2 regions of the Thiomicrorhabdus sediminis genome follow, and region 2 is predicted to be linked to the other one. Evidence: predicted binding sites of a transcription regulator. Region 2 holds the regulator's gene; the other holds the start of a gene.

Region 1 (11,526 bases), 1.1 Mb from region 2:
TTCATTGATGTAAGTGCCGTTAAGGGCTTCGATGTTGTGGATATAACAATCCATACCGGTATAGAACCACTGGTCTTTTGGAACGCCTTGGATTAGATCCGGATCCATAATGATCTGATCATAAACGGTGTAATCCGAGTTCATCCCCAATTTCTTATCAGGGCCGGTCAATACAGTGGTACGTGATGCTTCAGCACCGGTACCTGAGATAGTCGGGATACCAATATGGTGAACCGCCGGGTTCTTAATCAAATCCCAACCCTGATAAGAGGCCGATCCACCTTCATTGGTTAGCATCAAGGCTACCGCTTTACCTAAATCCAGCGATGAACCACCACCGATGCCGACAACGCTGACCGGGTTATTGCCGTTAGCGTTGTCTTTGGCATAAGCTTGAACCTGCTCGGTCAAGGCATCGACATAAGTCGTTTTCGGTTCATCGGTAACATCCAGCCAAATCAGCATGTCTTTACCGATAGTTGGAATGCGCTGCGCTAAAGGCTTATCTTTATGAACTTCATCAACCAGAAAGACGACAAAATCGTCACTTGAGTTGCGTTCGTCGGCTAGAACATCGTCCAGTTGGTCAAAGGAACCACGACCAAAAATCATTTTAGGGACGGTTTTAAAGTTACGGAATTTCATTGTTCAGCTTCCTACTATCGGTAAAGGGTTATTTCTTAAAAACTTTTGCAAACGCATCAATACGGCTTTGAATGTCTTGTTCAGACCAAGACAATTGGATTAGCATCGAGATGGTGCGGCTCATAATAGCATCGGATTGCGGTGTTTGTACATTGTTGTAATCCGGACGATCGGCGACTAAATCAATTGGTAGCTTGGCACAGCTTTTCATTTCATGGATATGTTTCCAGTTTTTCAAGTAATGCCAATTATTGCCGTACCAGTAAAATACCGCTGGAACACCAGCTTCGCCCAAAGCTTTAGTCACTTCTTGGGCACGTGCTTCCGTCGGTAGCATAATGCTCAAAAAACCGGCGTTATCACCGGCTTCGTCTGGTAAAACCCGGAATGAAACTTCCGGGTATTGAGCAAGTGCGTCTTTCAAAGCTTTCTTATTACGACGTTGGATCTCCAGAATGCGGTCCAGTTTTTTCCATTGTGCGACACCTACTGCGGCATTCATTTCCGAAATACGGTAGTTGCTACCCATAATCGGGTGGCTTTCGGCACCGCGATCCATGCCGATATGGTCGTGACCGTGGTCGGAGTACATGTGAGCGTTGTTATAGATGCTTTCATCATTGGTCAACACCGCACCGCCTTCTCCGCAAGAGATGGTTTTCACCGAATCAAATGAGAAGGTTCCCACTTGGCCGATGCTGCCCAATGCTTTGCCCTTATAGGTTGCACCGGTTGCCTGACAAGCGTCTTCCAGCAGTACTAGATTGTGTTTGTCGCAAATCGCTTTGATTTCATCCATATGTCCCATAGAACCGCACATATGAACAAAGTTGACCGCTTTGGTTTTTGGTGTAATCACCGCTTCGATACCTGCAGGAGACAAGGTCAAGGTTTCATCAATTTCGGCAAATACCGGAATGGCTCCTGCCAAGACAATCGCTTCGACACTGGCAACAAAGGTAAACGGCGGCACAATGACTTCATCGCCGGCACCAATTCCTGCGGCGGCCAAGGCTGTAGTTAAGGCGGTGGTACCACTGGAAACCAAATGAGCATGCTTGATATCGAGGGTTTCACAAATCATGTTTTCCAGTTCACGCGCTTTCCAGACATCATTGCGCATGCCATCAAAGTTGTAACGGAAGGTGAAACCTTTTTCCATTACTTCATCAATCTGTTGTTTTTCAGTTTCGTCAAAAAGTTCAAAGCCCGGCATGGCCACTCCTAAAAAATTTCTAATGCGTGTTGGGTAGTTTACGTTTGGTTAGTTTTCAAACAGTCCATGAATCAAGTTTTTATGGCTGCTGTACTGGCGCTGTTGTGTCAGTCTCTGAGCTTTAAAAATGCTATTGAGTTCTTCTAAAGCGATATCGAAATTATTATTAATAACGATGTAATCAAATTCTGCATAGTGAGACATTTCGCTTTCCGCGTCGGCCATTCGACGTTCAATAATCTCTTCGCTATCGGTACCTCGACCGGTCAAGCGGCGACGCAGCTCTTGTTTAGACGGCGGTAAGATAAAAATCGAGATGGTTTCCGGCATCAATTTGCGAACCTGTTGTGCACCTTGCCAGTCGATTTCAAGAATGACATCTTTACCGGCACCCAGTTGTTTTTCAACGCTGCTTTTTGAGGTGCCGTAAAAATTATCAAACACCTGAGCGTGCTCTAGAAAGTCGCCTTGCTCAATTCTTTGCTGAAATTCGTCTACGCTTAAAAAGTGGTAGTTAACGCCGTTTTCTTCACCAGGACGTTTATCACGAGTGGTACTGGAGATAGACACTACAATGGCAGGATCTTTTTCAATTAATTTGGCAACTAAAGAGGTCTTTCCCGCTCCGGATGGCGCAGACACTACAAATAAAGAACCTTTCATCTGAATTTCCTTGATGCTTAGCGATTAGCCACAGATTAATTTTGGGCTAATAAATTCTCAACAACTATTAAATATGATGCGCTATTTTAGCAGAGTTGATAGCTAAATTAATATCAGTTCCGCTACAATAGCGTTCATGCATAAAGAAAACATATTTTTAGTTGGCCCCATGGGGGCTGGAAAGTCCACGGTAGGCAAGTTGTTGGCAGAAAAACTGCATTACGAATTTGTCGACAGTGACCATGAAATCGAAGCGCGTACCGGAGCCACGATTCCGATGATTTTCGATATTGAAGGTGAGCAAGGCTTTCGCAGCCGTGAAGCCGGTATGATTGATGAATTGACGCAGCGCTCACAGGTGGTTCTTGCCACCGGGGGTGGCGCGGTCGAAACCGAATCGAATCGTCAGAATCTGCGCAGTCGTGGCTTTGTTGTATACCTGAAATCACCGGTAGATGCGTTGCTGGCTCGAACCCGTCATGATCGTAATCGTCCGTTACTGCAAACCGATAATCCGCAAAAGGTGTTGGATGAGCTAATGCAGCGACGTGAACCTTGGTATTTGGAAATGGCCGACTTGGTGATTGAAACCCAGCAGGTACCGGTTCACCGAGTAGTCAGACAGGTGATAGAGCGTTTAAATGAACAGCAAGTGATTTGATCACTGTGCAGAAAAATTAAAGAGATTGTTGTGAAGACATTACATGTTGATTTAGATGAAAGAAGCTATCCGATTTTTATCGGTCAAGGCTTAATGGGGCAGGCCGAGTTGGTCAAGCCTTATGTAAAAGGCAAACAGGTATTGATTGTGACCAATACCACGGTTGCGCCGTTGTATTTGGAATCTTGCGAAAAGGCCTTTGCCGAGTTTGATGTCCATTCGGTAGTGCTGCCGGATGGTGAGCAGTATAAGAATCTGCAAACATTGAATTTGGTGTTTGATGAATTAATCGGTAAACGTTTTGACCGTAGCTGTACTTTGGTTGCGCTAGGCGGTGGTGTGATCGGTGATATGACCGGATTTGCCGCGGCCGCTTTCCAGCGTGGCGTGAATTTTATTCAAATGCCTACCACGCTATTGTCGCAGGTCGATTCTTCGGTCGGCGGCAAAACCGGGGTTAACCACCCGATGGGTAAAAACATGATTGGTGCCTTTCATCAGCCGCAATGCGTGGTGATTGATACCGATACCCTGAATACTCTGGAAGACCGCCAGCTGTCAGCAGGCTTGGCCGAAGTGATCAAGTACGGTTTGATTGTTGATGAGCCGTTTTTTGAATGGCTTGAAGAGCATTTGGAAAAGCTCTTGGCGCGAGACCCGCAAACTTTATCGGAAGCGATTGAGCGTTCTTGTCAGAACAAGGCAAAAATTGTCGCCTTGGATGAAAAAGAGGCCGGATTAAGAGCTTTATTCAATTTAGGCCATACTTTTGGCCACGCTATCGAAGCCGGAATGGGATATGGCAATTGGCTTCATGGAGAGGGAGTTAGCGCCGGTACCATGCAGGCGGTATACTTGTCTAAGTTAATGGGATTACTTTCTGAATCAGATGAAGTACGTATTGCGAAGATATTTGAGCGTGCTAAATTACCTATAAAGCCGCCATCATCTAAGCAGATGAATAATAAGCAGTTTCTTGATTTAATGGCTGGAGACAAAAAGGTTCAGGCCGGTAAAATTCGCTTGGTTTTATTAAAACGAATTGGCGAAGCCTATGTCACCAGTGATTATCCGGCGGCCCTGCTAGAGCAAACTTTAACAGAGTGGCGTTGAGGCTGGTTTGAGAGACGCGTCGCACAGATTAAGTAATCGGAGGGGGCTATGAGTCAAATCTATTCCCAACTCAAAGAGATTGAAGGTGTCGCGCTGAATCAAGAGCACGGTATTGAGATTATCGAAATCGATAATGATTTTGCCAAGGCGGTGATCACGACTCATGGCGCATCGGTATTGAGCTATGCGCCTCATGGGCAGCATGAGCTGTTGTGGGTAAGCGGTGAAGCGGTTTTTGACGGTTCCAAGCCGGTCAGAGGCGGCATTCCTGTTTGCTGGCCTTGGTTTGGCCAAGCGCGTGATTCGAGTTTGCCGGCACACGGTTTTGTGCGTAATATGACTTGGCAACTGGAAACGGTGCAAACCTTGGATACCGGAGAGACGCGAATATCTCTTGTCTGCCATTCATCTGAGGAAACTTTGGCAATATGGCCGCATAAATTTTCCCTCATGCTGACCATTGAAATCGGTCCAACACTGATTCTCACCCTAACCACCCATAATTTGAGTGATCAAACCTTAAGCATCACCGAAGCATTCCATACCTATTTTAACCTTGCTCCTGAGGGGCTTGAGATTAGAGGTATAGAAGGTTCGACTCATCTCAATAAATTGGTCGAAGACAGTTCGGCTGAATTGCAAGCACGGCCATTGGTATTGACTCCACCGAGAGACTCGGTGTTTTTGAACCAAACAGGCAATGTGTTTTTAGTCGACAACGATAATAAACGTCAAATCAAGATTGCCAAGCGTAATGCTTCTTCAAGCGTAGTCTGGAATCCCGGTGCAGATATCGTCAAGGGGTTTGCCGATATTCATAACGACGCCTGGACGCAGTTTGTCTGTGTTGAAAGTGGCAATGTTCTAGATAACTTTATTACAGTGTTACCTAACGAGCAGCATGTATTAAGCGTTCAATATTCCATGTTGGAGCTGGCTTGATTATCCGCTAGCGCTTGTTAACCGAACTCGTATTGACCATCAATTTTTTTGATGCAAGCTTTTGATTCTGGAAGTTATAATCGACCTAAGAGACAAGCTTCAATATTCAAGGCTTAGGTGATGATAAGACGTTTTCAGACGGTTAGCGAAGAGTTGTTTCAGCTTCATGACGATATTAGAGAGCAATGGCCGAGCATCGCCAGAATTGCCGTAGCGCTTTATGATGAGCAGACCGATAAGTTACATACTTTTGTCAAATCGTCTCCCGATATGAATCTGCTTAATCATTATTCTGTTCCCCTCGCCCAAGTGCCGTCTTTGCTCAAGCTTGCCGATAGCGGTGAATGCAGGGTTTTGCAAAATATGTCAACGATACGGGAAGGTTATAGCGAACATTCCAAGGTTGTTGCCAAACATTTTAAGGCCAGCTATACAGAACCTTTCTATATGGGCAATAAGCTGCTTGGCTTTGTGTTTTTTGATGCCGACGAAGAAAATTATTTCACTGAATCCCTGGTTCGTCATCTGCATTCGTATTCGCGCTTGATTGAATCGCTGATTATTTCTGAGACTTTGCCAGTTATGGCATTAATCGGAATGGTGAATACCACCAAGGATATTGCCAATATCCGCGATTCGGAAACCGGCAAGCATCTTATTCGTGTGGCACGTTATACGCAGTTGATTGCCACGGAACTGGCCGATAAATTCGATTTAACCGATGAATATATCGAATATATGACGCGTTATGCTCCTCTGCATGATATAGGCAAAGTGGCAATTCCCGACAGGATTCTACTCAAACCCGGGAAGCTTAATGACGAAGAATATCGTTTGATGCAGACCCATGTGGTTGAAGGTTTGAATATGCTCGATCACATTATCAATAATTTCAATTTTCTCAATCTGCGTCATGTCGATTTATTAAGAGATGTGATTTCTGCTCATCATGAACGTTGGAATGGGTCTGGATACCCCAATGGCTTGTCCGGAGAGGAGATTCCTTTAGCAGGAAGGATCGTCACCGTTGCCGACGTATTCGACGCTTTAGCGTCAGACCGAATTTATCGTGCTGCGTTGCCTGTTGATGACGTATTTGAGTATTTACAGGATCAAAAAGGCATCGCATTCGACCCACAATGTGTTGATGCGTTCTTGAACAACAAGGATCGGGTGCTGGAGATCAAAGAGGAGTTCAAAGAGGATTTCGACTACAGTCAAGTCGAAGCGGTTAGCCTATAAGGCAAAGAGAGCGGTTAAGCTCTCTTTTGCAGGAGTGGTTATGCCGTAAGTTGGCCTTTAAGCTTATTCAGTGCCTGTTGCTCGATTTGGCGAATACGCTCCATTGAGACGCCAAATTGCTGAGAAAGTTCTTTTAAACCGACTTTTTTCTCACTTAGCCAGCGTTGCTGTAGAATGCTGCGGCTACGATCATCCAAGGTTGCCAGAGCATTTTGCATGCGAGTTAGCTCATAATCGGCATGATCCTGTTGCAGGATAGCGGTTTCCGGATCAGCTTCCGTCGAGATCAATACCGGGAAGGTGGTATTTTCATTGTCGTCTTCTTCGCGCATATCAACCGGCAGGTCTTTACCATAAAGACGTGTTTCCATTTCCAGAACGTCTTTTTTGCTTACACCCAATTCTTGCGCAACCTGATCGGCGTCTTTATCGCTAAACCATTCTAACGCGCGCTTAGTGCTGCGCAGTTTAAAAAACAGTTTGCGTTGTGCTTTGGTGGTTGCGGTTTTGACAATACGCCAGTTACGAATGACATACTCATTGATTTCGGCGCGAATCCAATGTACGGCAAAAGTCATTAAGCGTACATTTTCTGCGGGATCAAAGCGCTTAACCGCTTTCATTAGGCCGATATTACCCTCTTGGATAATATCTCCGAGCGGCAAGCCGTAGCCCTTATAAGATCGTGCTACCGGCACTACATAACGTAAAGAAGCAAGAATCAAATGGCGAGCGGCTTCAACATCTTTTTCATAATAAAGCTTTTCCGCCAAGGTGCGTTCTTCTTCCGCGTTAAGTGGCGTAATCGCTTGTATGGTTTGCAGATAAGTCTCTAAATTCTGCCCAGGAATCAGATTAGCCGGGTTGCTGGCTAATGCTGGCAAACTTTGAGAGGCTTTGACTTGTTGATTGATCTTTTTTGACATCATTTCAACTCCTAAACAAATAACTTAATGAATTCTATTTTAGCACTCTTTATTTGAGAGTGCTAATAGATTCATGGTTTCTTAATCATTCTATTTGTTGTTGCCTAAATAGCTGATAAAAAAGGGTTTTAATGAATCTTATGATAAGCGTTGTGGGGGTAGTGGACAATAAAAAAACCGGGCAGTGCCCGGTTAAAAAGAAAGATCGTTGCTGATGTCGTGATTAGTCGTTATCGCTTAATTCTCCGGCCTGCTTCATCATAGTCAGCCAAGCGTCGCGCAGTTCGGTAAGAATTTCGATTGCGCTATCTAGATAAAAGGTGTTTTTTTCAAAAACCGCTTCTTGAATGCTTTGATCGGCATAACGATACAGTTCATCCAAATCGAACGCGATCGGCGCATTTTCAGACAGGTGTAAACGGTCACGTAATGCATCCAGAATAGTAGTCATACGGCCTAGGTGGAAGCCCTTTTCCACCAGTGCCTGGCTTTGATGGCAAACCTTTGCCAAGTTACCTTTATCGACCGCTCCTTGCAATAGCAATAAAACAGTTTTATATGGGTTTTCTTTTAGGTGAGATTCCATTTCCTGGTTGCGATGATATTCTTCAAGAATTGGTGCCTTTACTGATTCAGCTGTTGTGTTATTCAAAGTCATGTTGGTTTCCCTTGTGGTTTAGCGTGCTGTTAAGTTTTAAACTCTTCGTGCGATCAACAATGACATTCACACTTAAGTTTTTGCTTTGTCTGCCGTACAGCATTAGCTGTGCCATTTTCTTAAAATAAAAAGAGATGTATTTTTATCTTGTTGATTTATAGGGAAAACATAGGGTTGCTTGTGTTTTTAGAAGTGGGCTTTGGAAGGTGCGGGAATTGGGTAAAAAATTGCCGCTGTCAAATTTCTAACAGCGGCAAAAAATGTTTTATTGGCTATGTTTACGGGTAAGTTTGCAGTTAAAAACTGACCTGAACCGCATTAGCGGCTTTTTTGGCTTTTTCAAGCGCTTGTTCAACGGTTTCTGCGCGAGCAATGGCAACCCCCATGCGGCGGCGCCCGGAAATATCCGGTTTACCGAAAAGTTTGATTTGTGTATCCGGTTCTGCCAGCGCTTCTGACAGATTGCTAAAGCTGGTTTGCATGGAGGTGCCGGTCGGCAAAATAACGCTTGAAGCACAAGGTCCATGCTGCACAATGTTTGGAATCGGCAAATCAAGAATCGCCCTGACATGCAGCGCGAACTCGGATAGATCTTGCGATAATAAAGTCACCAGGCCGGTATCGTGTGGGCGAGGCGAAACTTCGCTGAAATAGACATTGTCTCCTTTGACAAAGAGTTCAACACCGAAAATGCCGCGTCCTTGTTCACCACATAGGTTCATGGTGACTTTTTCAGCAATTTCCTGTGAGCTTTTTAATGCGGTTTCGGTCATTGCTGCAGGTTGCCATGATTGACGGTAGTCACCGTCTTCCTGGTAATGGCCAATCGGTGAGCAGAAGCTAATGCCGTCACGGTGGCGAACTGTCAATAAGGTGATTTCATAATCAAAATCGACAAAACCTTCGATAATCACGCGGCCTTTTCCAGCGCGCCCGCCTTCTTGCGCATATTGCCATGCACTTTCAATGTCGGCTGCGCTTTTAATGACGCTTTGACCTTTTCCCGAAGAGCTCATAATCGGTTTAACAACGCAGGGCATGCCGATACGTTCCACGGCGGCAGCAAAGTCGTCAAACTGGTCAGCAAATTCATAGGCGGATGTTGGTAGGCCGAGTTCCTCAGCGGCAAGACGGCGAATACCTTCACGGTTCATTGTCAATTTAGTGGCACGTGCGGTGGGAATCACCTTGATGCCTTCTTGTTCCATGGCGACCAAGGTGTCTGTGGCAATGGCTTCTATTTCCGGCACCACCATATGCGGTTTTTCCAATTCGATAATGCGTCTTAAATCCTCTCCGTCAAGCATATCAATAACATGGCTGCGGTCTGCAACCTGCATGGCTGGGGCATTGGCGTAGCGATCGGCAGCAATGACTTCAACACCAAAACGTTGTAATTCAATTGCGACTTCTTTACCGAGTTCTCCGGCACCACACAATAAAACACGAACCGCTGTAGGGGAAAATGGGGTACCAATAACAGACATGGCATCTCCTTTGCTTTAAGACGAATAGAAATTTTATAAGGCCAGTTTAACGGCAGAATTATACGAAACTTTAATTATACGGTATTTCCATTTTTTACACTGAATTAAACCCGGTGGCAAGATCAAGGAAAAAGGTCGAAGAGGGTAGCCTATGTTAGAACTTAGCAATCCAGTCAAAACGGAACGTCAGTCGGCAAGTGATGTGGCGCGTTTGCTTGAATCCGAGCAGACGCGTTCATTAAGCAGTTGGCAGCGTCATCAAAGACCACAGGGCTTTAGCGTTAAAAATTTAATGCGTGGACTGCAAAACCGCTTTTCGCACACCGGTGATTTGGACGAACAAATCCAAAGCTTGGTCGAGCAGCAGGTGCAGCAGCGTACTCGTGAACTGTTTCGTCAGGCAAACTACGATGCTTTAACGCATTTGCCTAACCGCGCCTATTTTCATAACACCTTGGAAAAGTTGGTTATCAATGCCCGGAATGAGAGTGCCGAGTTTAGTCTGTTGTTTTTGGATTTAGACGGTTTTAAGTTGGTCAATGACCAATGCGGTCATCAAATCGGTGATGAATTATTAAGGAATGTCGGAGCGCGTTTAATTTCTGCGGTTCGTGAAGGTGATATTGTCAGTCGCTTAGGCGGCGACGAGTTCGTGATTCTATTGGCCGATGTAGAAGACCGCGAATTGGTGGAAAGTATTTGCCAACGCATTATTGATGAAGTCGGCCGTCCTTACTTATTATCAGGTAAGGATGTCGAGGTTTCTACCAGTATCGGCGTGGCTCGTTATCCGGGCGATGGGGTCACGTCTGCTGAATTAATCGAGAATGCCGATAAGGCGCTTTATGATTCAAAACATCGTGGCCGCAAGACCTTCCGTTTCTATAGTGACTTGGGGGCGGTTCCCGCAAAAAGCGCGCAAGTGTTAGAGCTTGAGCAGGCGGTTAGCGATAATCAGATAGAGCTGTTATTTGAACCGCAGATTGATTTGCATGGCAACAAAGTCGTTGGTGCCAGCGTAACCGCTTATTGGCGAAATAGTGAGTTGGACAATCCTCGTCTTAATTGCTGGACAGCCGAGTTGGAACAATCCAATGCACATTATGGCTTGGGGCTTTGGTTATTGGATTCTGGCCTGTTCTATCTTCAGCAGTGGTCAAAAGGCCGAGATGCTTTGATGGTATCGGTACCGGTGGTAAAGGCGTTATGGCAAGAAAACGATTTACTTGAATTAATGAATCAACGCCTTGAGAAGTTCAAGTTATCCCCGGCACAGATCCAACTCGAGTTTTCAGCGCTGGAGCTAAACAGTGACCAACAATTGATTAAGGTGTTGATGCAGTTGAGTCATGCAGGTTTTCAAATTACGTTGACGGATATTGCTTCGTCACCGATTGATATCGCTTTATTGGCTCAGCTCAATGTACAAGAGCTTAAGTTGGATGTGGCGCATGCGCAATCGAAATGGTTGAGTGCTTTGGTAATGATGGCTAAAAGTTTGGATATCTGTGTTATTGCCAATGGTTTGGAGGATGCCCAGCAGTTGCACATGGTTCAGCAGGCCGGCTGCGCCATGGGACAAGGTGAATATTGGGGTAAGCCGGTAAATAGTGAAGCATTTGCCGAGATGATTGCTTAAGTCAAAGCCTTTCATCTGTGGCACAATGGATAGCGGTTTTTATGCTTCCTGTGGAGCCTCCATGAATTCAAAACAACACAGTTCAATTCTTTCTTTATCCATGATCAACTGGTTGTGGTTAATTATCTTTTTCAGCGTATTTAGCTGGTCGGCATATAAGCCTTTTGATGGCTATACGTGGTTTTTAGAGGTTTTGCCGGCAATTATCGCCCTGTTCCTGCTTGTTTTAAGCCGAAAAAAGTTTCCGTTAACGCCATTGTTATATCTGTTTATTTTATTGCACTGCATTGTCTTGATGATTGGTGGTCATTACACCTATGCAGAGGTGCCTTTA
Region 2 (11,526 bases):
TTTTAACTCAGTTTGAACAAGCTGGCATTGTGCGCCGCTTAAACTTTGAAAACAATATCTCGATTTTCGAATTGGATACCGGTGATAACCACGATCATTTGGTATGTTTGAAAACCAGTCGAGTTAAAGAGTTTGTTGATCCGGTGATTGAAGAACGAATCAAAGAGATCGCTAAAGAAAACGGCTATGAGCTTTCAGGTCACAGTCTGGTGATTTACGGAACCTTTAACGGCGAACAATAACATACCGTTGTAAAAGACGATTAATAAGCCGGCAGAACTTACAGTTTGCGTCAAGTTCTGCCGGCTTTTTGCTTTCTGGATTTTTCTTTGCAGTTGTTGGTTTAAGCCACTTTGCCCTGGGCGACTTCAAGCATCTCTTTGGCATGGTTAAGGGTTTGTTCGGTGACTTTCAATCCACCGAGCATGCGCGCCAACTCCTCAATGCGGTGGCTGTTACTTAGTTGCGTGACCTGAGTTGTCGTCGAATCGTTTTGTGTCTGTTTTTCAATAAACAGGTGTTGATGCCCATGAGAAGCGACTTGCGCCAAGTGGGTGATCGATAATACCTGTTTGTGTTCGCCTAAGTTCTGCATTTTTTGCCCGACCACTTCGGCAATACCGCCACCGATGCCGACATCAACCTCATCGAAAATCAAAGTCGGCAGGCTGGCGACTTCGGCGGTGGCGACTTGAATAGCCAGACTGATTCGTGATAATTCGCCACCCGAGGCGACTTTGGCAAGCGGTTGCAATGGCTGACCTTTGTTAGCGGTGACCATAAACACGGCTTTATCAATTCCCAGTGCGGTCGCTTGTTCAGTGTTGTGCAATTCTATGGCAAATTGACCATTCGGCATACCTAGATTCTGCATGCCTTCGGTCACCAAATGAGCTAATTTTTTTGCCGCCTTAAGGCGTGAATCGCTTAGTTTTTTAGCCTCTTTTTGAAAGGCTTGCCAGGCATTGTTCAAGTCGATTTGCAGGCTTTCCAGAGAATCACTCGAGTGTTGTAATTGCGCTAGGTCATCATTGATCTGTTGATGCTTTTTCACCAGTTGGTCGGCATCCAAGTTGTATTTTTTGGCTAAGGCAAACAAGGATGAAAGTCGTTCTTCAACCGATTCAAGCTGCTGTGGGTCGAGTTCGATATGTTCGGCTTGGTGTTGGATTTCAGTGGCGGCTTCCTGCACTTCAATCAAGCTGCTATGGAGTTGCGCCAGTACCGATTCCAGTTTTGGGCTGAAATGGATAATGCTTTCCAAGCTGTGAATGGCTTGGTTGAGTTGATCGATGGAACCGTTTTCCCCTTCAATCGCATCGTAGGCCTGTTGGCAGGCAAGTTTGATTTCGCTGGCGTGAGACAGTTGTGATTGTTCCTCTGAAAGCTGTTCAAACTCTTCAGCCTGTGGATTGACCTGTTCAAATTCGTTTTGCTGGAAACTTAAAAGTTCCAATTTGCTCTGGTAATCGGCTTGGGCTTCTTCCAGAGTTTGCAGCTCTTTTTTAATGGCTTGCCAAGCTTGATAGCTTTGTCGGGTATTGGCCAATAAATCGTTGTGATTGGCATAAGCATCAAGCAGTTCCAGTTGATTGTTTGCCGTTAATAATCGCTGGTGTTCGTGTTGACCGTGAATGTCGATAAGAAAGCTGCCTAACGTTTTCAGCTGATTGGCGGCAACCGGGTAACCATTGATATAGGCTTTTGAGCGACCTTCGGCGGTAACGGTACGGCGCAGATAACAGCTATCGTCATCTTCAAGATCATGCTCTTGCAGCCAAGCTTTAACCTGAGCCAATTGCTTCACATTGAACTGCGCGGTGACATCGGCTTTAGGTGTGTTGTGACGAACCAGGGAGGTGTCTGCACGCTCACCTAAAGCGAGTCCTAAAGCATCCAATAAAATCGATTTACCGGCACCGGTTTCACCGGTAAGAGTGGTGAAACCGCTTTCAAAGGACAGGTTTAATTTTTCGATGAGCGCGAGGTTTTGAATCGTCAGTTCTTGCAACATATTTGAATACGCTTTGTTAAATTTCTCAATTCAGTGGTCTTTAATGGCCTCAAGTAGTCCTTAAGACAGTTTGTCGCCCCAGTGTAGCTTGGCTCGAAGCAGTTCAAAATGATCATGGCCTTTAGGGTGCAGCATTTTGACCATCTTTTTGTGACGCTTGACGGTGGTGCTGTATCCGAGGCTGATTTGGAACGACAACTGACCGTCACAGATCACTTGGGCTTTACCGGCACAGTTTTCATGTGGTCGAACTTCCACCACACTGTTTCCCGGGACCACATAAGGGCGTGTGCTCATGGTATGAGGGTTGATCGAAACCAGACTCATAACATCGAGACGCGGGTCCAAAATAGGACCGCCGGCGGAAAGCGCATAGGCGGTCGAACCGGTAGGGGTGTTGATAATCATCCCGTCTGAACGCTGGCTATTAAGAAAACGCCCGTCGACAAAGGTTTCAAATTCGATCATGCGTGGCGAATCGGTTTTATGGATCACCACATCATTAAAGGCGAATTCATTGAATAGTTCATTCTCGTCTTTACTGATTTTTACATGAATCAAATTACGTTCTTCGCACTCGTAATTGCCGGCTAATATATCGTCCAGCGTGGTCAGCATCTCTTTCGGTGAGATGTCGGCAAGAAAACCGAGACGCCCCAGGTTGATCCCTAAAATGGGTGTTTCGGAATCAACAATGGAGCGAGCCACATCCAAAAAGGTACCGTCACCGCCGACAACAACAGCCAGATCGATCTGTTGTGCCAATTGCTGACGTTCGATGACTTCAACGCCATAGCGCTCAACCGGAAAATCATGACAGGAAGCATCGTCCAACATAACCGTTTTATTGCTGGAGATAAGGTGTTGCAATAATTTGTCGATACTTTCCCAGGACTCGATGCCGGAGTATTTTCCAAAAATGCCGATGCGTGTAAACATAGATCTGCCTGTATTCTGGGTGCGCCGTTGCGTCAAAAATAAGTGGTTAAATTTAACCCATTAGTTTGCTTAATAACTCGATTTTACGCAACCATTATTTCGCTGTCAGCTTAATTGACAAATAATTTTCAGTCACAAATTTGTAACCAGTCATAGGATTGTCGAATTTAGCGCTTGAATAAGCCGCTAAAGCCTATCTATAATTTAGCACTCTAATTGTAAGAGTGCTGATTTAGACTTGAAATGAATTGAATCGGCACTATGTATTTTCCATGACATATTGAATTGAATGGCAGTCAAATCAGGCTGTCATTCGCAAACCACCCACAAGCCAGAGTGTTGCTATGTTAAATGACCGTTCACAGTTGTTGTTTAAAAACTTAATGGGGTTATACCTTAATGACGGTAAACCGGTTGGTTCGAGCACCTTGGCAAAACTGCCGGAAATTGGCTTGAGCTCGGCCACGGTGCGCAATGTCATGGCCGATTTGGAACGTATGGGGTTGATTCATTCGCCGCACACTTCGGCGGGGCGAGTACCGACAGACCAGGGATATCGCCTGTTTCTCGATTCGATTCTTACCTACAAGCCTTTGTCTAATCAGCGTGTCGAGAGTATTCGCAGTGAGCTGACATTGGGGTTGAATCAGGATGAACTGCTGGAAAACGCCTCCAAAGTGTTATCGGATTTGACCGGTTTGACCAGTTTGGTCTTGATGCCCAATAAGGAGCGTGAAGTATTACGCCATATCGATTTTATTGCCCTGAGCGACAAGCGTGTCTTGGTGGTATTGGTTTTTAATGATCAGGATGTACAGAACCGAATTATTGAACTGGATGGTGGTTTGTCGATTGATGAGTTGCAAAAAACCGCCAATTTCTTAAATGAGAATTGCCTGGGCAAAACCTTGTCCGAGGCCAAAGGCATGCTGGTATCGCGCATGGATAAGATTCGCGCCACTGCGAATGAGTTTATGTCATCGATTGTTGAGGCCACCGATTTTATCCTCACAGAGCAGCTGGAGAAGAAAGTGCCGTTTCTGGTGTCGGGAAAAACCAATTTATTGAATTACAAGGAACTTGCCGACTCGGAAAAGCTCAAAGCTTTGTTTAATGCTTTTGACCAGCATAATGAAGTGGTCAATTTGCTTGATAAAAGTATGCAAGCGCAAGGTGTTCAGGTATTTGTCGGTGGCGAGTGTGGTAATCCGATTTATCAGGATTGCAGTATTGTGACCACGCCTTATATTTCCGATGGTGAGATTCTGGGCGTTCTGGGTGTGGTCGGGCCAAGCCGAATGAATTATGAAAAAGTGGTGCCAAATGTTGATGTGACGGCGAAAATTTTAGGTTCGCTCTTGAAAAAATAGTCAATCATCACCACTAAAATCAGCATTAGAAGTATTACATCGGCTGAAATTTTGAGTCAGCCATTAACCGTTTTTAATTTAAGTGTGGCGGATTTATTGTAAATTCCGTCAGGAAGTAAACAGATAGGGAAACCTTATGAGTGAAGCAAAAAATCAAGAAACCGTAAACAATGAAAACGAAGCGGTGGTACAACCGGAAGAAGAGACGCTGGAGCAAGCTCAAGAAGCGGTAGAACATGATGTAGAAGCGTTGTTGGAAGAAGCGCGTGCTGAAGCGGAAAAGCATAAGGATATGGCGTTGCGTGTGCAGGCGGATATGGAAAACTTGCGTCGCCGTACCCGTATGGATGTGGAAAGCGCACATAAATTTGCATTGGAAAAATTCGTCAATGCTTTGATTCCTGCATTGGATTCAATGGAGATGGGGATTGATGCGGCGAATAAGGAAGATGCCAGTATCGATAGTATCCGCGAAGGTTTGGATATGACTTTCAAGCAGCTATTGGATGTTTTAGGGGAATTCAATGTCGAGCGCGTCAACCCGACCGGTGAAAAGTTTGATCCGCAATTGCATGAAGCCATGACAATGGTGCCATCACCGGACCACGAATCGAATACGGTCATTGAAACCTTCCAAAAAGGTTATACCTTGAATGAACGTCTGGTTCGCGCCGCTCGCGTGGTAGTGGCTCAGTAAGTTGATTGGGCTGTTGTTTGTCGATTAAAAGCGTTGCCAAGCAAAAAAATCCAAAAAAAATGTGGATTTTACTTGAAAGACAAAATAGCACCCTTATAAAGAATTCAACTTATAAGAAACAGCATTTAAATAATTAAGAATTTAATCAATTTTAAAACGACTTTGACAGCATTGTATGTCAGCATCACAAACGCTTGTTTGAAAGTCCGTTAGCAATTTTGGAGAACTAGACAAATGGCTAAGATTATTGGTATTGACTTAGGAACAACAAACTCTTGTGTTTCGGTCATGGAAGGTAAAGAAGTAAAAGTTATTCCTAACGCGGAAGGTGCGCGTACCACGCCATCTATCGTTGCTTACACAGATGACGAAATCCTGGTTGGTGATTCAGCCAAGCGTCAGGCGGTAACTAACCCTGAAAACACGTTATTCGCAATCAAGCGTTTGATCGGTCGTCGTGCAGATGACGCGGTTGTACAAAAAGATAAAGACATGGTGCCTTATGCGATCGTGGCTGCCGATAACGGTGACGCTTGGGTATCGGTTAAAGACAAAAAATTGTCTCCACAGGAAGTTTCTGCGCGTACTTTGATGAAAATGAAGAAGACTGCAGAAGATTACCTGGGGCACGAAGTCACAGAAGCGGTTATCACCGTTCCTGCATACTTCAACGATGCGCAGCGTCAGGCGACTAAAGATGCCGGTAAAATCGCTGGTCTAGAAGTTAAGCGTATTATCAACGAGCCGACAGCGGCGGCGTTGGCTTACGGTATGGATAAAGTGACTTCTGACAGCAAGATCGCGGTTTACGATTTAGGTGGTGGTACTTTCGATATCTCTATTATCGAAGTAGCTGACCTAGACGGTGAAAAGCAGATCGAAGTATTGTCGACTAACGGTGATACTTTCCTAGGTGGTGAAGATTTCGATAACGTAATCGTTGAATACATCGCCGAAGAGTTCAAAAAAGATCAGAACGTTGATCTAAAGCTAGACAAACTGGCACTACAGCGTGTGCGTGAAGCGGCTGAGAAGGCGAAGATTGAATTGTCATCTCGTGAGCAGACAGATATTAATCTGCCTTACGTCACAGCGGATGCAACAGGTCCTAAGCACTTGAACATGAAGATCACTCGTGCCAAGTTTGAATCTTTGATTGACGATCTAGTTACGCGTTCAATCGAACCTTGTAAGGTGGCGTTGAAAGATGCGGGGCTGTCTGCATCTGAAATCGATGACGTTATCTTAGTTGGTGGTTCGACTCGTGTACCTATGGTTCAAGCGGCGGTTAAAGAGTTCTTCGGTAAAGAGCCACGTAAAGACGTTAACCCTGATGAAGCGGTAGCGATGGGTGCTGCGATTCAAGGTGGTGTATTGTCTGGTGATGTCAACGACGTTCTTCTGCTTGACGTAACACCTTTGTCTCTAGGTATCGAGACAATGGGTGGTGTGATGACTAAGTTGATTGAGAAAAACACAACGATCCCGACTCGTAAGTCTCAGGTGTTCTCAACGGCTGAAGACAACCAGTCTGCGGTAACGATTCACGTTCTTCAAGGTGAGCGTGAAGTGGCAAGCGGCAACAAGTCTCTAGGTCAATTCAACCTGGATGAAATCGCCGCGGCACCACGTGGTACTCCGCAGATCGAAGTAACTTTCGATATCGATGCTAACGGTATCCTGAATGTTTCTGCGAAAGATAAGAACACTGGTAAAGAGCAGCACATCACTATCCAGGCATCTTCTGGTCTATCTGAAGAAGAAATCGAAGCAATGGTTAAGGATGCCGAAGCGAACGCTGAAGCCGATGCTAAGCTGAAAGAACTTGTTGAAGCGCGTAACCAGGCTGATGGTATGGTTCACGCAACCAACAAAATGATCAAAGATGCGGGTGACTCGGTGACAGCTGAAGAAAAAGCACCGGTTGAAGAAGCGATCAAAGCGGTTGAAGAGGCAATCAAAGGCGACGACAAAGCGGCAATCGACGAGTCTGTTCAGAAGTTGATGGAAGCGAGCCAAGGTATTGCTCAAAAAGCGCAAGCTCAGCAGCAGGCTGGTGGAGAAGCGCAACAGCAAAGTTCAGCAAAAGACGATGACGATGACATCGTTGATGCGGAGTTTGAAGAAGTTAACGACGACAAGAAGTAATTATTTTACGCGCTAGTCTTGCAGCCTCTGTGTTGGGAAATGGTCAGCTACTCATTGTAGCTTCACATTTCCCGCCTTGATTCTGCAAGCTATCGCAAAAAATAAAAGAACTTCTTAAGTCCATATCAGAAGAGTTTTAGAAGTTGTTTTTAAAACTCGGTATAATTCGGGCGATTCCAAACAGGGTTGCCCGTTTTTCTTTGTAAGAATTGATTGATAAAAGCTGAATGGCTATTTAAAAAACTGCTTGGTGAAGCGATTTTTTAAATAGTGATTTTAAGATTAAGTAAACGCGATAAAGCACAGATGAGAATTCAATGAGTAAAGCTTGCTACTATGAAATTTTAGGCGTCGCCAAAACCGCCTCCGAGGGGGAAATCAAAAAAGCCTACCGTAAAATGGCCATGAAATATCACCCGGATCGTAACCCGGATGATGCTGAGGCGGAAAACAAATTCAAAGAAGCTTCGGAAGCTTATGAAATTCTTTCGGATTCACAAAAACGTTCGGTATACGATCAGTTTGGTCATGCAGGTCTAGACGGCCAATCCGGAGGTGGATTTGGCGGTGGCGGTTTCGGCGATGCCTTTGGTGATATCTTCGGCGATATCTTTGGCGGCGGTTTTGGTGGTCGTCGAGGTCCGCAACCGGGTGCCGATCTGCAATACGATCTGGAAATCTCGCTGGAAGATGCGGTTGCCGGTACTACGGTCGATATCCGTATTCCAACCAAGGATGTTTGTGATGCCTGTGATGGAACAGGGGCAGAGTCTGGTAGTGATGTGGAAACCTGTCCAACTTGTCATGGTGCCGGTCAGGTTCGGATGCAACAAGGGTTCTTTGCGGTAAACCGTACTTGTCCAAGTTGTCACGGTAGCGGTAAGCTGATTAAGACACCTTGTAAGTCATGTCGTGGCGAAGGCTATACTCATAGCCATAAGACCTTGTCGGTTAAAATTCCCGCCGGTGTCGATACCGGTGATCGTATTCGTCTGCAAGGCGAGGGGGAAGCCGGTGAACCAGGTGCGCCACGTGGTGATTTGTATGTCCGCATCCGCGTCAAGCAGCATTCCATTTTTGAGCGTGACGGTAATAACCTTTATTGTGAACTGCCAATCAGTTTTGCCAAGGCCGCTTTGGGTGGTTCGGTAGATGTGCCGACCTTGGGCGGTAAAGCCAGCTTGAAGATTCCGGCCGGTACTCAGTCCGGTCAGCGCTTTAAAATGAGCGGAAAAGGGGTCAAGTCGGTTCGTTCATCAATGGTTGGTGATATGATTGTTCTGGTTCATATCGAAACACCGGTTAAACTCACCGCTCGTCAAAAAGAGTTGTTGGAAGAGTTTGAACAAAGCCTGCAGGGCAAGCACTATAAACAGCACAGCCCGAAATCGCACAGTTTTTTTGATTCGGTAAAAGCTTTTTTTACCGGTGATGATGACGATACGAAAAAAGACAAAAATAACAAGGATGAGCCTTGGAATTAAATTTCCGTTTATCTATTATTGCCAGGATCAACTAAAGGAATTCATTAATGAGAGTAGCAGTCATCGGTGCCTCAGGCCGTATGGGAAAAAATTTATTGGATGCGGTCAATCAAACTAATGGTTTAACGGTGAGCGCGGCGATTGAACGCCCTGACAGTTCCTTGATCGGTGCCGATGCCGGTGAGCTAGCCGGCCTTGGAAAACTTGGTGTCACTATTGTCGGTGATATTGCAACGGTGGTGGATGATTTTGATGTGTTAATCGATTTCACTACTCCGGAAACCACGCTTAACAACCTTAAGGTTTGTGCCGAACACAATAAGAAGATTGTTATCGGTACTACCGGTTTTGATGAAGCGGGTCTGCAAGCCATTAAAGATGCAGCGCAAACCACGGCGGTGATTTTTGCGGCCAATTTCAGTGTCGGAGTTAATCTTTGTTTGAAGCTGTTAAAGCAAGCGGCAGAAGTGCTGAATGAAAACTATGATATTGAAGTCATTGAAGGTCACCACCGCCATAAGGTTGATGCGCCATCCGGTACAGCCTTGAGAATGGGTGAGGTGGTCGCTGAAACGCTGGGGCGCGATCTGAAAGAGTGTGCGGTTTATGGTCGTGAAGGCATTACCGGTGCGCGTGATCCGAATACCATCGGTTTTGCTACGGTGCGTGCCGGAGATATTGTCGGTGATCATACCGTATTGTTCGCTACCGAAGGCGAGCGTGTCGAGATTACTCATAAAGCCTCAAGCCGTATGACTTTTGCCATGGGCGCGGCGCGCTCTTGTAACTGGATCGCTGACAAAGACAAAGGCTTATTCGATATGCAGGATGTATTGAATCTGCGTTAAGGCTTTTCTTATTCAAAACAAAAAAAAGGCGCTTTATGGCGCCTTTTTTATTGGTCGATGATTCTCGCAGTTAAGTCATCATCTGTTCATGGACAACTTGATTGCGACCGAATTCTTTGGCGCGGTACAAGCTTTTATCGGCACGGTTGATAAATTCATCCAGCGATTCAATTTTTCCTTTAAACAGGGCGACACCAAATGAAGCGGTAATTGGCTTGATCGGTTTTTTCTCACCTTTTAAAGTTAAACGGCAGCTGGCGATTTTCTGACGAATCTGTTCTGCGCGCCGAGTAGCTTGTTCAATGCTGGTGTTTTTCATTAAAATGGCGAACTCTTCGCCACCATAGCGACAAACTGTTTCATTTTCCTCTGCTTCTTGGGTCATGATCTTGGCAAAGTAGCGAAGTACACTGTCGCCAACCGGATGGCCATAGGTATCGTTAAAGCTTTTAAAGTGATCAATGTCGGTCATAATCAAGCATAACGGCTGTTCGGTTTCGCTTTGCTCGATGCTTAAGTATTGTAGCGCCTTGTTAAAGGCTTTACGGTTGCCCACTTGAGTCAAGTCATCGGTATGCGCTTCGGCACGAGCTTGTTCAAGCTGTTTACGCAACAACTTAACCTGTTGGCTACTGCTTTGCAGGTCATCACAGATCTTATTGGTGTCGCTTTCCATCAGCTCTGTAACACTGCGGATATTCTGCGCCAGGTTTTCAATGTCATTGCCTTGCAGGTTAGGTACCGTTAAGTTGTCGGCATAGCTTTGCATGGTTTTCGAGTGTTGCGCCATGTTCTGTTTCAATACGTCCATTTGATGGGAAGTTTGTTGAACATGAGAGGCCACTGCCGCATCATATTGAGTTTGCGCGTGAGGTTCGTCTTTTTCAATATACTGTTCGTATAGACGTAAGCCTAATCTGTCAGGAAAGTGTTTACTGTTTCTGAGAAGGTCATTGATTTCCGCATTCAAATCGAGATTGCTGCCAAGAAAATATTCGTACCAGACTGTGTAGTTAATCGGTGTCGGGTTGATTTTGATTTGACTGAATTTTTCAGTGATGCTTTGATAGATATCACGAGATTTGTTTACAGGCTGACTGTATTGAATCATGCGGTAACCTCTGTTCAGGCTTAAAGAGTGTAATCCTGATGATGAATGAGAATTACATAATGCTTATATTATAAAGTATTCGAGGCAAGTTTTGATATAGGCATTTATCTAAATAATGTGAAAAAACGGGTAAAAATTCGGGTCTAAACGCTATATGTTGGGTTTGGTGTTTAAAATTAATTTATGGTGATATATTTGTCGAATGCATTAAGACATCTATGGTTGCTAAGTCTTTTAGTTAGCCTGATTGGCTGTAGTTCAACCACTGAGAGAAGTGAAAGCGCATCATTTGCGTTGCAATTGAAATCGACTGGTATTGATTTACAAGATTCTCAGCAAGTCCGAAATGAACTTTTGGCACAGTTTGATCTATGGCGGGGCGCGCCATATCAGTATGGCGGCACAAGTCTGCACGGCGTGGACTGTTCCGCCTATGTGCAAAATACCTTTGCCAACCGTTTGGGATTGATGTTGCCCAGGACTACCAGAACACAGATCAAGTTTGGGGTGCCTGTCGACAAAACCCAGCTGGAAGTGGGTGATGTGGTCTTTTTTAAGGTATCGAGAAATACTCTGCACAATGGTATTTATTTGGGGAAGGGAAAGTTTATGCATGCGTCTTCAAGCAAGGGAGTGACGATTTCATATCTGTCCAATCCTTATTGGCAAAAAACGTATCTGCATGCACGACGCTATTTTAACTAAACGGGATGTATCTTATCGACCGCATTGGTTTTAACTTGTCCAAACTGTTTTGGTCACCTTGTGGTTCTTGGGTAGTTTAATCAGTGGCTTTATTGCCCAGCGCGAATAAATCCGCTATTTGCCTGAATTTAAGCGCCATTTAATATAGACACGCTTGGCGAAATACAGTACAATCCGCGTATTAAATTTTTGCGACTGAAATTAAGCAGT

What was found. Region 2 encodes HrcA, which represses chaperone genes, less so after heat shock. Its sites were predicted from a motif close to TTAGCACTCNNNNNNNNNGAGTGCTAA; they were not measured.
Region 1: a site for HrcA is predicted at 7,448-7,474, ahead of rpoH (RNA polymerase sigma factor RpoH). Genes of this name have one in related genera too.

Annotation. Positions count from the first base shown of each region.
Region 1 covers NZ_CP040602.1:2,307,394-2,318,919, reverse strand. The annotation lists gene FE785_RS10510 (iron-containing alcohol dehydrogenase family protein) at 1-645, opposite strand, end outside; gene FE785_RS10505 (DegT/DnrJ/EryC1/StrS family aminotransferase) at 674-1,861, opposite strand; gene gmk (guanylate kinase) at 1,910-2,524, opposite strand; gene aroK (shikimate kinase AroK) at 2,661-3,185, shown strand; gene aroB (3-dehydroquinate synthase) at 3,216-4,298, shown strand; gene FE785_RS10485 (D-hexose-6-phosphate mutarotase) at 4,347-5,240, shown strand; gene FE785_RS10480 (HD-GYP domain-containing protein) at 5,361-6,482, shown strand; gene rpoH (RNA polymerase sigma factor RpoH) at 6,521-7,411, opposite strand; gene FE785_RS10470 (flagellar export chaperone FliS) at 7,632-8,066, opposite strand; gene purT (formate-dependent phosphoribosylglycinamide formyltransferase) at 8,363-9,553, opposite strand; gene FE785_RS10460 (putative bifunctional diguanylate cyclase/phosphodiesterase) at 9,705-11,192, shown strand; gene FE785_RS10455 (DUF2238 domain-containing protein) at 11,254-11,526, shown strand, end outside.
Region 2 covers NZ_CP040602.1:1,019,217-1,030,742, forward strand. The annotation lists gene fur (ferric iron uptake transcriptional regulator) at 1-242, shown strand, start outside; gene recN (DNA repair protein RecN) at 344-2,014, opposite strand; gene FE785_RS04620 (NAD(+) kinase) at 2,075-2,953, opposite strand; gene hrcA (heat-inducible transcriptional repressor HrcA) at 3,298-4,323, shown strand; gene grpE (nucleotide exchange factor GrpE) at 4,460-5,020, shown strand; gene dnaK (molecular chaperone DnaK) at 5,255-7,168, shown strand; gene dnaJ (molecular chaperone DnaJ) at 7,486-8,652, shown strand; gene dapB (4-hydroxy-tetrahydrodipicolinate reductase) at 8,700-9,500, shown strand; gene FE785_RS04650 (GGDEF domain-containing protein) at 9,571-10,611, opposite strand; gene FE785_RS04655 (C40 family peptidase) at 10,807-11,316, shown strand.